2 linked regions of the Heliomicrobium gestii genome follow. Each later gene encodes a partner of the first gene's protein in a complex. Links are inferred from orthologs where the notes say so. Each region holds a gene or a part of one and is shown on either strand. Other genes may lie near its edges.

Region 1 (4,635 bases):
CAGCAGTTCGATGCAACTCATGGGCGTCGCCGGCACGAGTCCAGGCTGTCCGGCCATGAGATAGCCCCGGTTGAGGGGATGGACGCCGTCTACATCTTTGAGGGGATGGATCGCCTCCATCACCTTCTCTTTGGCGATCTGTTTGGGCAGGGGGAGTTCAACCATGATCCCGTGGACGCCGGCGTCGGCGTTTAGCCGGTCGATGAGGGCCAGGAGGTCGGCCTCCGCCGTGTCGCCAGGCAATGTGAACAGTTCAAAGGCGATGCCCAGGTTGGCCGCCGCCTTTTCCTTGGAACGGGCGTAGACCACCGAAGCCGGATCGTCGCCGGCCAGGATGACGGCCAGTTTGGGCACGATCCCTTTCTCCTGGAGGGCGCTGACCTCTGTTTTGATTTCCGCCCGCAGTTGGGCGGCGATGGCCTTGCCGTCGATGTATTGAGCCGTCACAGGCCCCACCTCGCTCTTGAGCGCCGTTCGTCTAATCGAGATGCCTCGGCGCTGTATTTGTCTCTGTTTTATCGTAAATTTTGTAAAATCACGGGGTGGATGGGACTGCTCGCTAAGGGCTGCGCGGCGGCTCGCTGGGCTGCCTCGCTGGGCGCCAAACCTCTGGGCTTTTCTGCATGTGACCCCTGGCGCCCTTACCGCTCCGCAGCCTGCGCTCGCTCTCGCCGCTCCGCCCAAATCGCTCCCAGTCCCATCCACCCCAGCTTTTCATGGGTTCGGAAAAACGTAGGCATAAAGCGCCTCTTGGCTCGCTATGCTCGCTGCGACAACTGCTTTACGAGAAACTCCTCTACCGTCCGGTTGAAGGTCTCCGGCTCCACCAGCATGGGCCAGTGGTTGCCGACGATGGTGCGCACATCCAGGTTCTTCAGGTAGGTTATGTAGGGCTTCATCTGAAAATCAGCGCGGTTGACGCCTTTTTCCGGTTGGACGAACAGGGTCGGCACGGTGATCGGCTCGGTCAGGCCGGCGACACGCATGACGTCATCGAAGATCTGGTTGCGGGCCGGCACGACGAATTTGCTGCCCCAGCGGCCATCGGGTTTTTGCTCCAGTCCTTCCCGGAAGACCATCTGCTGGTGGTCGCTCCACCCCTGGTACTGCCGCAATCCCTTCGCCAGGGTTTCCGCCTCGGCATAGCTGCCAAAGGGGCCCATGCCTTTTAGGCTGTCGAGGACGCGAAAAAGGATCGGGAAGGACAGTTTCATGATCGCCGGCATCTTGACGATGAAGATCGGGTCGACAAGGAGCATGCTCCGAAAGCGCGCCTTGTGCTCTCGGGCCCAGAGGGGCGCCAGTTTGCCGGTCCAGGAATGGCCGAGGATGTGGGCGTCCTGCCAGCCCAGGTGGTCCATCAAGCCTTCCAAGTCAGCGATGACCTGGCGAAAGGTGTAGCCGCTGTCCGGTTTGTCACTCTCGCCGTGGCCGCGCATATCGGGCGCGACGATGTGAAAACGGTCGACGAGCCGCTCGGCCAGGGGCGTCCAGATCAGGGCATGGTCGCCCAAACCGTGCAGGAGCAGGAGCGGCTCGTTCCCCTTCCCCTTCCATTCCAGGTAAGAGAGGTGTATCCCAGGCAGCGTCAGTTGTCGGCGTTCAGGCTGCATCGGCGTCATACCTCCGGATTGATGTGATCCCCGCGTTCCGTTAGGGGCAGTTCCTCCTGGAGGAAGACCTCCTCCAGCTTGGGCAGGTCCTCCATGCTGCGCAGGCCAAAATGGCGCAGGAAGCTGTCTGTGGTCCCATAAAGGATGGGACGGCCCAGCGCCTCTTTACGCCCTACCTCTTGGATCAAGTTTTTGCCGAGCAACGTAGCCAGGGAGCGATCGGCCTTTACACCCCGGATCTGCTCGATCTCTGCGCGGGTGACCGGCTGGTGGTAGGCGATGATGGAGAGCGTCTCCAGGGCGGCGTTGGAGAGGCCTTGCTGGGGCGCTCGCAGCAGCCGTTCGATGTAGGGGGCGAACTCGGCCCGTGTGGACAGGCGAAACCCGCCGGCCACCTCCTCCAACTGCCACCCCCGCTCCTGCCCGTCATACTCGGCCTTGAGCGCGGCGAGCAGTTCCCGCACCTCCTCTTCGGCAAACCCTGTCGCCTCTGCCAGCGCCTCCACCGAAAGGGGGTCGCTGGAGACAAACAAGAGCGCCTCGATCACGCGGCTCATCGAATTGGGAAACATGGCGGTCAAAGCGAATCCCCCTCATGAGCCATCGCTCTATCCTTGTGATAACGTCAATCGACCCAAATCAACGATGGGCAAACTTAGGAATATGTAGCACCCGGTGAATACAGCGCGATCCGTTCAGAAAGAGCGACTTCAACGGAAAAACTAGATGTTCGAGGCCAAGAGATAGATCTCATCCAGCGCCTCCCGCTGAAGCACGCGCACCTTTTTCAGCCGCACCAGTTCCAGCATGGCCAGGAAGGTGACGATGATGTCGGAGGGACGCCATCGCCCGGCAAAGAGACTGGAAAAGGCGATCGGTTCCTCAGGCGGCCGCTGGGTGATCGAGGCGATCAGTTCCTGCATCCGCGCCTGGACGGAGATCTCCTCGCGGGGGATGTCGGCGACAGGCTCTTCCTTGTCCTGGCGGCTCAAGACCTTGCGCAAGGCTGCCAGCAGATCGCCCACCATCACCCCTTCCAGCGGGTTTTCCTCGCCGAAGAGGTGGGCCAGGGTGGCGGGGTCGACGACTCGGCCGTAGACGCGGTTGCAGTCGACTTCCCGCTCCTTGAGCAGTTCCGCCACCGCCTTGTAGCGGCGATACTCGATCAGGCGATCGACCAGTTCCTGGCGCGGATCTTCCGCCTCTTCGCCCTCGTCTGCCGTCTCCGCTTTGGGCGGCTTGGGCAGGAGCATGCGCGCCTTGATCGCCAGCAGTTGGGCCGCCATCAGCAAAAAGGCGCTGGCCGTCTCCAGATCGAGCTCGTCCATCTGCTGCAGGTAGGCCAGGTATTCGGCGGCGATCTGCGCGATGGGGATGTCGTAGATGTTGACCTGGTTTTTCTCGATCAGGTGGACGAGCAGGTCAAAGGGGCCCTCAAAAACCGGCAGGCTGACCTGGTATGCCATGGCCGGTCAGTCCATGACCCCACGGACACCCATGGCCTCGCGGACGAGTTCCATCGTCTCGGCAGTCTTGGCCCGCGCCTGGAGGCAACCGTCGGCCAGGATCTCGTCGACCCGGTTCGGCTTGTCCAACAGTGTGGCGCGCCGCTCTCGGATGGGACCGAGGATGGCTTCCAGCTTGGCCGCCAGCCGCTGCTTGCAGGCCACACAGCCGATGCCGGCTTTGCGGCACTGGTCGCCGATGTCAGCGACCTCCCCATTGTTGTAGATCTTGTGGTAGACATGGACGACACAGACATCGGGGTTGCCCAGATCGGTCTTGCGCACCCGGCCCGGGTCAGTGACCATCAGGCGCACCTTTTCCTTGATCTCTTCGGCCGACGCCGACAGGGGAATGTCGTTGCCGTAGGATTTGCTCATCTTGCGGTTGTCGATGCCCGGCAGCATGGGCACCTCGGACAGGATGTCCTTCGGTTCGGGGAAGATCTCTGTCTGGTAGAGGTGGTTGAAGCGACGGGCCACCTCGCGGGCCAACTCAATATGGGGGACCTGATCCAGGCCCACGGGCACATGGGTGGCGCGGTAGATCAGGATGTCGGCCGCCATGAGCAAGGGGTAGCCGAGGAAGCCGTACATGCTGATGTCCTTGCCCTTGGCGCCGAACTGCTGGAGCTGATCCTTGTAGGTGGGCACCCGTTCGAGCCAGCTCAAGGGCGTCATCATGGAAAAGAGCAGGTGCAGTTCCGCATGTTCCTTCACCTGGGACTGGACCATGATGGGGCTCTTTTCCGGATCGAGGCCGGCCGAGAGCCAGTCGAGGGCGATCTCGCGGATGCGCTGCTGCAACGCCTCAACTTCATCAAAAGACGTGGTCAGGGCATGCCAGTCGACGATGCCGAAGACACAGTCATAGTCTTCCTGCAAGCGGATCCAGTTTTCGATCACGCTCAGGTGACCGATGTGCAGCCGGCCTGTGGGGCGCATGCCGCTGAAGATTTTTCCCTTGTTCAACGTGAAGACTCCTTCCTGTTATGAACGAATTCATGATTCCTTTTGTTCGAATACCGATCTCTTTTACCGCTGTGACGTCGCTTGAACCAGAGATGACGGTTTCTCAAAACACCCATTGTCCGATCGCCGTTCCCACGGGGAGTACGACACTGTAGAGGGCTTTGTAGAGCGGTCGAAAGAGACGGTCGGAAATGACGGGGAAAAAGACGAGCACCAGCAGGAGGATGGGGCCGTACTGTTCCAGTTGCCGGAGCCATCCTTGGCTGCGGTAGGGCAGGAGGCCGGCGAGGACTTTCGAGCCGTCAAGGGGCGGCACGGGGAGCAGGTTGAAGACAGCGAGGCCCACATTGATGCTGATCATGCTCACCAAGAGGGCGCGGGCCTCGGCGATGTTGCCGAAGCCGACGAAGAGGGCCACTGACAGGATCGCCAGGAACACATTCATCAGCGGGCCCGCCAGGGCGACGAGCATCATGCCCCGCTGTTTGTTGCCCCGGAAGTTGTAGGGGTTGACGCCGACCGGTTTGGCCCAGCCGAAGGGACCAAAG
Region 2 (5,821 bases), on another replicon or contig:
CCTTGCCTCCAGGTTCTTCGCTAACCGAACAACGCGCGGGCAAATTCAGGGGGATCAAAGTCGCGCAGGTCGTCCATCTTTTCGCCGATGCCGATGAATTTCACAGGCGCCTGCATCTCCGCCGCAATGGCCAGGATGACACCGCCCTTGGCCGTGCCGTCCAACTTGGTCAAGACCAGACCGGTCAGGCCCACGGCCTCGCTGAAGAGGCGCGCCTGGCTGACGGCGTTCTGTCCCGTCGTCGCGTCGAGGACCAGCAGGGTTTCATGAGGCGCGCCAGGCAAGGCGCGGTCGAGGACCCGGTTGATCTTGCTCAGTTCGTTCATCAGGTGGGATTTGTTGTGCAGGCGGCCGGCTGTGTCGATGATCAACAGGTCGACACCGCGGCTCTTGGCGGCCTGGACAGCATCAAAGGCGACAGCGCTCGGGTCGGCCCCCTCCTGGTGGCGGATGACCTCCACGCCGACACGCTGGCCCCAGATCTCCAACTGATCGATCGCCGCCGCCCGGAAAGTGTCGCCGGCGGCCAGGAGCACCTTGCGGCCTTCCTGCTTCCACCGGTGGGCCAGTTTGGCGATGGTCGTTGTCTTGCCCACGCCGTTGACACCGACGATGAGGACAACCGTGGGCTGATGATCGAGGGCGACTGTCTGAGCCTGGTCACCGAGGATGCGGGCGACCTCTTCCTGGAGCAGATCCTTGATCCGCGACGGATCGCTGATCTTCTGTTCCTTCACCGTCCGGCGCAACCGTTCCACCAGATCAAGGGACGTCTCAGCGCCCACATCAGCGCTGATCAGCGCCTCTTCCAACTCCTCAAAGAGTTCTTCATCGATCTTGGGCCGGCCCGTTACGAGGGCCTCCACTTTATCGACCAGGTTTTGCCGCGTTCGAGTGAGACCTTCTTTCAATCGGCTGAAAAAACCGGTCACCGTTCCACCTCCGTCGAAATCACAAGTAGTATCCGAAATCATCCAATATTTATCCTTAGGTCCGAATCCCTATCCTTTTCGGACGAGGCGACACCCTTAGGCGCTGTTTTCGTCGGGCCGCGTCATGCGCACCGATACCAACTTGGAAACGCCGGCCTCTTGCATTGTCACGCCGTAGAGGTAGTCGGCGCTTTCCATCGTCCCTTTGCGGTGGGAGATGACGATAAACTGACTCTTCTCGGAGAGACTCTGAAGGTACCGGCCGAAGCGGGCCACATTGGCTTCGTCCAGGGCCGCTTCGATCTCATCGAGGACGCAGAAAGGGCTTGGCCGGACTTGGAGCAGCGCAAAGAGCAGAGCGATGGCCGTCAGCGCCCGTTCGCCGCCGGAAAGGAGGGACAGGTTGACCAGTTTTTTTCCGGGCGGCTGGGCGAGGATGTCCACACCGGTGGTCAACAGATCTTCCGGATGGGTGAGCACCAACTCCGCCCTGCCTCCTTGGAAGAGGTCGACAAAAACATCGCCGAAGCGGCTGTTGATTTCCGTAAACGCCTGTCCGAAGCGGCGCACCATGATCCCTTCGATCTCGCCGATCACCTGCTCCAGCGTGGCTTTCGCCGCCATGAGGTCCTCATGCTGTCGGGAGAGGAACTGAGCGCGCTCTTGCAACCGCTCCTCCTCTTCGATGGCCAGGAGGTTGACGGGCCCCATCTCCTTTTGCTGTGCCCGCAGGTGGTTCAACTGCTTTTGGGCCGCCCGGCGGTCTTCAGGCCGGCGCGCCTGCTCGCGCGCCTCTTCAGGCGTCAGTTCCCACTGTTCCGCCAGGCGTTGGGTGAGGGTGACCGTCTCTGCCTCAAAACGAGCCTGTTTCACCTCTTGCTGGTGAACCGTTTCCCACAGGGGTTGCACCTCGGCGGCCACCGCTTTGCGCTGTTCCACCGTCTCTTTATGGCGTCGATCCGCTTCAGCCTGCTCCGCCTGACGCAATCGCACCTGCTCCGAGGCCTCCGCCTCATCGGCGATACGCAGGGCCAGCTCCTTCTGTAACTGTCCCTGGTCGGCGACGGAAGCGGCCATTTCCTCGTTCGCCGTCCGGCAGCGTTGTTCCTTCTCGGCGATTTCTTTTTCGTTCTTGCCGATCTCCATGCGCAGAGCGGCCAGGGACTGGTCCACGCCCCGGATCTCCTCTTCCAGACGGGCGAGGGACAACTGCCACTGGGTCAGGTCGTCGCGGTCCTCTTCCCCCGCTGCGCGCAGGCGAGTCAACTCGCTCTGACGGTCATTCATGGCGGCCTCAAGGGTTCCCCCTTCCGTCTCGCCGGAAAGGAGTTCCCCTTGCAAACGAGCCTTCGCTGCGAGCTGTTGGGTCAGTTCATCGCCCAGGAGGGCCAGTTCCCCCTCGACACCGCGGATCTGGCGCTCTTCCTGGTCGACACTCCGCTGCAAACGGGCGAGTTCAGCCGTATTGGCGGCCTTTTCGGCATCCAAAAGAGCAAGCGCCTTTTCCCGTTCCTGGATCTGCCCTTTGATACGCCCGATCTGCTCAGCCGCTTCCTCCCGCTGCTGTTTGAGATCGCTGACAGCCAAACCTAGGGTCTGTTCCTCCTCGGCCAGGAGCGCCAACTCACGGCGACGCAGAAAGGTCTGACCGCCTCGCTGGCTCTGACTGCCGCCGGTCACACTGCCACCCGGCTGCAAGAGGTCTCCTTCCAGGGTGACGATCCGCCACTGGTGGCGCGTCTGCCGGGCGAATTGAAGAGCCCCTTGCAGGTTTTCCATCACCAGGGTTCTGCCCAAGAGGAATCGCACGGCCGGCATGTGGGCCGCCTCGCAACGGACGAGGTCGGCGGCGCAACCGACCACCCCCGGTTGCTGGAGCACCTCCCGGCTCGGCCCCCCGTATACCTGGAGACTTTTTAAGGGAAGAAAAGTGGCCCGCCCCTTGCGTGTCGCTTTCAGATGCTCAATCGCGCCGCGGGCCCCTTGATCGTCTTCGGTGACGATGTTCTGCATCCCGCCCCCCAAGGCCACTTCCATGGCCGTTTCCAGGCCGGGCGGTACGTCGATCAGATCGCTGAAGACGCCGAGAATCCCTTTCATTTTCGGATTGCCAGCCTTTACCTGAGCCAGCACCTCACGAACGCCGTAGGCAAAGCCCTCATAGGATTTCTCCATGGCTTCGAGGGCTTTGTGACGAGCCGAGACCTCCTGCCAACGCCGCATCGTCTGGCTCAGTTGGTGTTCCAACTCATTCGACTGGCCTTTCCACTGGGCGATCCGGGCGGCGTCAGCGTCCACCTCGGCCTGTCGTTCCGCTCGCTCCTTCGCCCGTCCATCGGCTTCGCGGAGCAGCCGCTCCGCTTCCCCCTTCAATTCGGCGATACGGCCATGGGAACGCTCCCGCTCCTCTTCCAGCCGTCGAACCTGCGCCTCCTGACGGGCAGCGCGCAAGTCCGCCTCGTGCAACTGCGTTCGCAGCCGCGCCAGACCTTGGGCCGAATCAAAGAGCTTACGACGCAGGGCGTCGATCTCCTTTTCCACCGTCGCGACGGCGTCCCGGGCAGCGGCGTTGCGGGTGAGCCGCGCGTCCACCTCCCGCCGGGCGCCGGCCAATTGCTCGGCCACCTGTTCCCGCCGCCCCCGCTGTTCCTCTTCCCGGCGGCGCAGGTCGGCCAGGGCCAACCTCGATTGTTCCGTTTCCCTCATCAACAACTGTTGCTGCGTCTCCAGCCCCTTGATCCGTTCCTGGACCACGTTCAATCGTCCTTGCAACGTGATCACCTGTTCCGAACGGCGGTGGGCCTCCTGCCTGACCGCCATCAGCGCCTCTTCCGACTGCCGGGCGGTCAGGGCAGCGTCGGCCTCTGCGCCTTCCAGCGTAGCCAACTGGGCTTCTTTTTCCCAGAGGAGCGCCGAAAAGCGGTCTAATTCCAGGCGCGTCTGTTCCATCGTCGCCGTCATCTCTTCGAAATCGACGACGAGCAGCCCCAGTTCAACCTCTTTCCGCTCCACCTCAACGGCCTGGTAGCGGCGGGCCAGTTCCGCCTGGCTGCTGATGGCCGCCAACTGCTGTTCCAACTCGGCGATGATATCGCCGAGGCGGATCAGGTGCTGTTGGGTCTCCTCCAGCTTTTTGACGGCCTCCCGCTTGCGGTTGCGGTAGCGGACGATGCCGGCCGCCTCCTCGATCAGGGCGCGCCGATCCTCGGGACGGGACGACAAGACCTCGTCAACCCGCCCCTGACCGATGATCGAGATGCCCTCCCGGCCCAGGCCCGTATCGGAAAAAAGATCCTGCAGGTCCCGCAGGCGGCAGGGACTCCGGTTTAAAAGGTAGTCGCTGTCACCGGAGCGAAAGACGCGCCGCGTCACCGTCACCTCGCGGAAGTCGACTGGGAGCATCCCTTTTTCATTGTCCAAGGTGAGGGAAACCTCAGCCATCCCGACCGGCTTTCGCCGGTCCGAACCGGCGAAGATGACATCTTCCATCTTCGAGCCCCGGAGGGACCGGGGGCTCTGTTCCCCGAGGACCCAGCGAATGGCGTCGGCCACATTCGATTTCCCGGACCCATTGGGGCCGACAACAACGGTCAAGCCGGGGGAAAGCAGGATTTCCGTTTTATCCGCAAAAGATTTAAAACCGTTCAATTCGATGCGTTTTAGAACCAATTCCCGATTCCTCCCGAAAAATTCCTCTTCATTGTAGCATAGGCCTTTAGGGGGAACAAGAAAGGGGCAAAAAAGAAAAACTGCCCGTTGCCGGACAGCCTCTTTGATCTATAGAGCAGCTATGCGGTTTTATGTAGGTTCATGCTTACCGAGGCTCAACGATGAATTTGATGGCCGTCCGTTCTTCCCCGTCGATGGCGATCTCCACAAAGGCAGGGATGGTGATCAGATTGATGCCATTGGGAGCGACAAACCCCCGGGCAATGGCGATGGCCTTGATCGCCTGGTTAACCGCGCCGGCCCCCACCGCTTGAATCTCAGCTCGACCTTTCTCACGGAGGATGGCGGCCAATGCTCCTGCTACCGATTTGGGATTTGATTGTGCCGATACCTTTAGCCCTTCCATTTAGACAGTTCCCTCCTAGCCATGTTCGTTATCTTCGTCCTATGGGTCCAAGGTGTGGGGTTGCCTTTTGCTGGCTTGACTTGCCATCGCTTAACTCTTTTCTCTATAGGCAAGGAAATATCCTGCATTTTCCTTCCACATTGCCTATACATTTTTCAAGCATTTCTTTTCCTTGGAATTCCACTTTGTCGACGCTTGTCCGAGGAGATCGATAAATTTAGCCAAATAACTTACTTTTTTCGGATTTATCTTTCGCAGTTAAACAGTCAGGTCGATATTATCATCAACATGAAACATATTATGTCGAAAGAGACTGTCACATTTAATCGATTTTCACGGAACAATGTCGATAAGTAGATTTTAGATCAAGCACAACAGGCTACATAACGCCTTTCGGTAGCAGAAAAAGCAAAGACTCCCGCCCTTTTCTCGATCGGCGAGAGTCTTTCGGCTGTAAGGGCTTTCAGCCCCGCCTCTTCATTCAATCGTATTCGCCCACGCAAAACCGGCGAATAAACTCCTTTTGCGCTAACCGGCATGCTGTTCGTCCATCGCAGGCCAACTGCCAATCGCCATGAAAGGGGGGCTCCCCGCCCGTCTGGACCGTTGAAGCGACGGTCACACCCGAAATCGGCAAGGGGGCGGCGGCATTCACCTGACGCAGCAACCACTGCCGGTGACCGGTGACAAGGGAACGCGCCTGCACGGGAACGATCAACTCATAGGCCGCCGCCTCGGCACTGGCCGGCCTTTCCCTGTGATGGGCGAGAAAACGGCTGATCAACGCCAGGCTATAGCGGTAGGCGAGATACCG

Evidence for each region.
Region 2: the proteins of GTO89_RS01325 (region 1) and smc are in contact, whole or in part, in a crystal structure (PDB 3ZGX), measured with the Bacillus subtilis proteins. The link is inferred for Heliomicrobium gestii from one-to-one orthologs.

The regions. Positions count from the first base shown.
Region 1 is NZ_WXEX01000001.1:280,169-284,803, reverse strand. The notes cover bases 1,208-4,131. They hold GTO89_RS01325 (segregation and condensation protein A), read right to left. Parts: upstream 3,080-4,131; coding sequence 2,336-3,079; downstream 1,208-2,335. Other genes in these bases: trpS (tryptophan--tRNA ligase), read right to left, coding at 3,086-4,087; scpB (SMC-Scp complex subunit ScpB), read right to left, coding at 1,619-2,185; GTO89_RS01335 (alpha/beta fold hydrolase), read right to left, coding at 1,208-1,613. Also shown: GTO89_RS01340 (bifunctional 5,10-methylenetetrahydrofolate dehydrogenase/5,10-methenyltetrahydrofolate cyclohydrolase), read right to left, coding at 1-447; more of GTO89_RS01335, read right to left, coding at 759-1,207; GTO89_RS01315 (site-2 protease family protein), read right to left, coding at 4,191-4,635. UniProt on the Bacillus subtilis protein: Participates in chromosomal partition during cell division. May act via the formation of a condensin-like complex containing Smc and ScpB that pull DNA away from mid-cell into both cell halves.
Region 2 is NZ_WXEX01000008.1:121,469-127,289, forward strand. The notes cover bases 829-4,938. They hold smc (chromosome segregation protein SMC), read right to left. Parts: upstream 4,602-4,938; coding sequence 1,029-4,601; downstream 829-1,028. Other genes in these bases: ftsY (signal recognition particle-docking protein FtsY), read right to left, coding at 829-932; GTO89_RS10835 (stage V sporulation protein S), read right to left, coding at 4,747-4,938. Also shown: more of ftsY, read right to left, coding at 21-828; more of GTO89_RS10835, read right to left, coding at 4,939-5,007; GTO89_RS10840 (elongator complex protein 3), read right to left, coding at 5,489-5,821. UniProt on the Bacillus subtilis protein: Required for chromosome condensation and partitioning.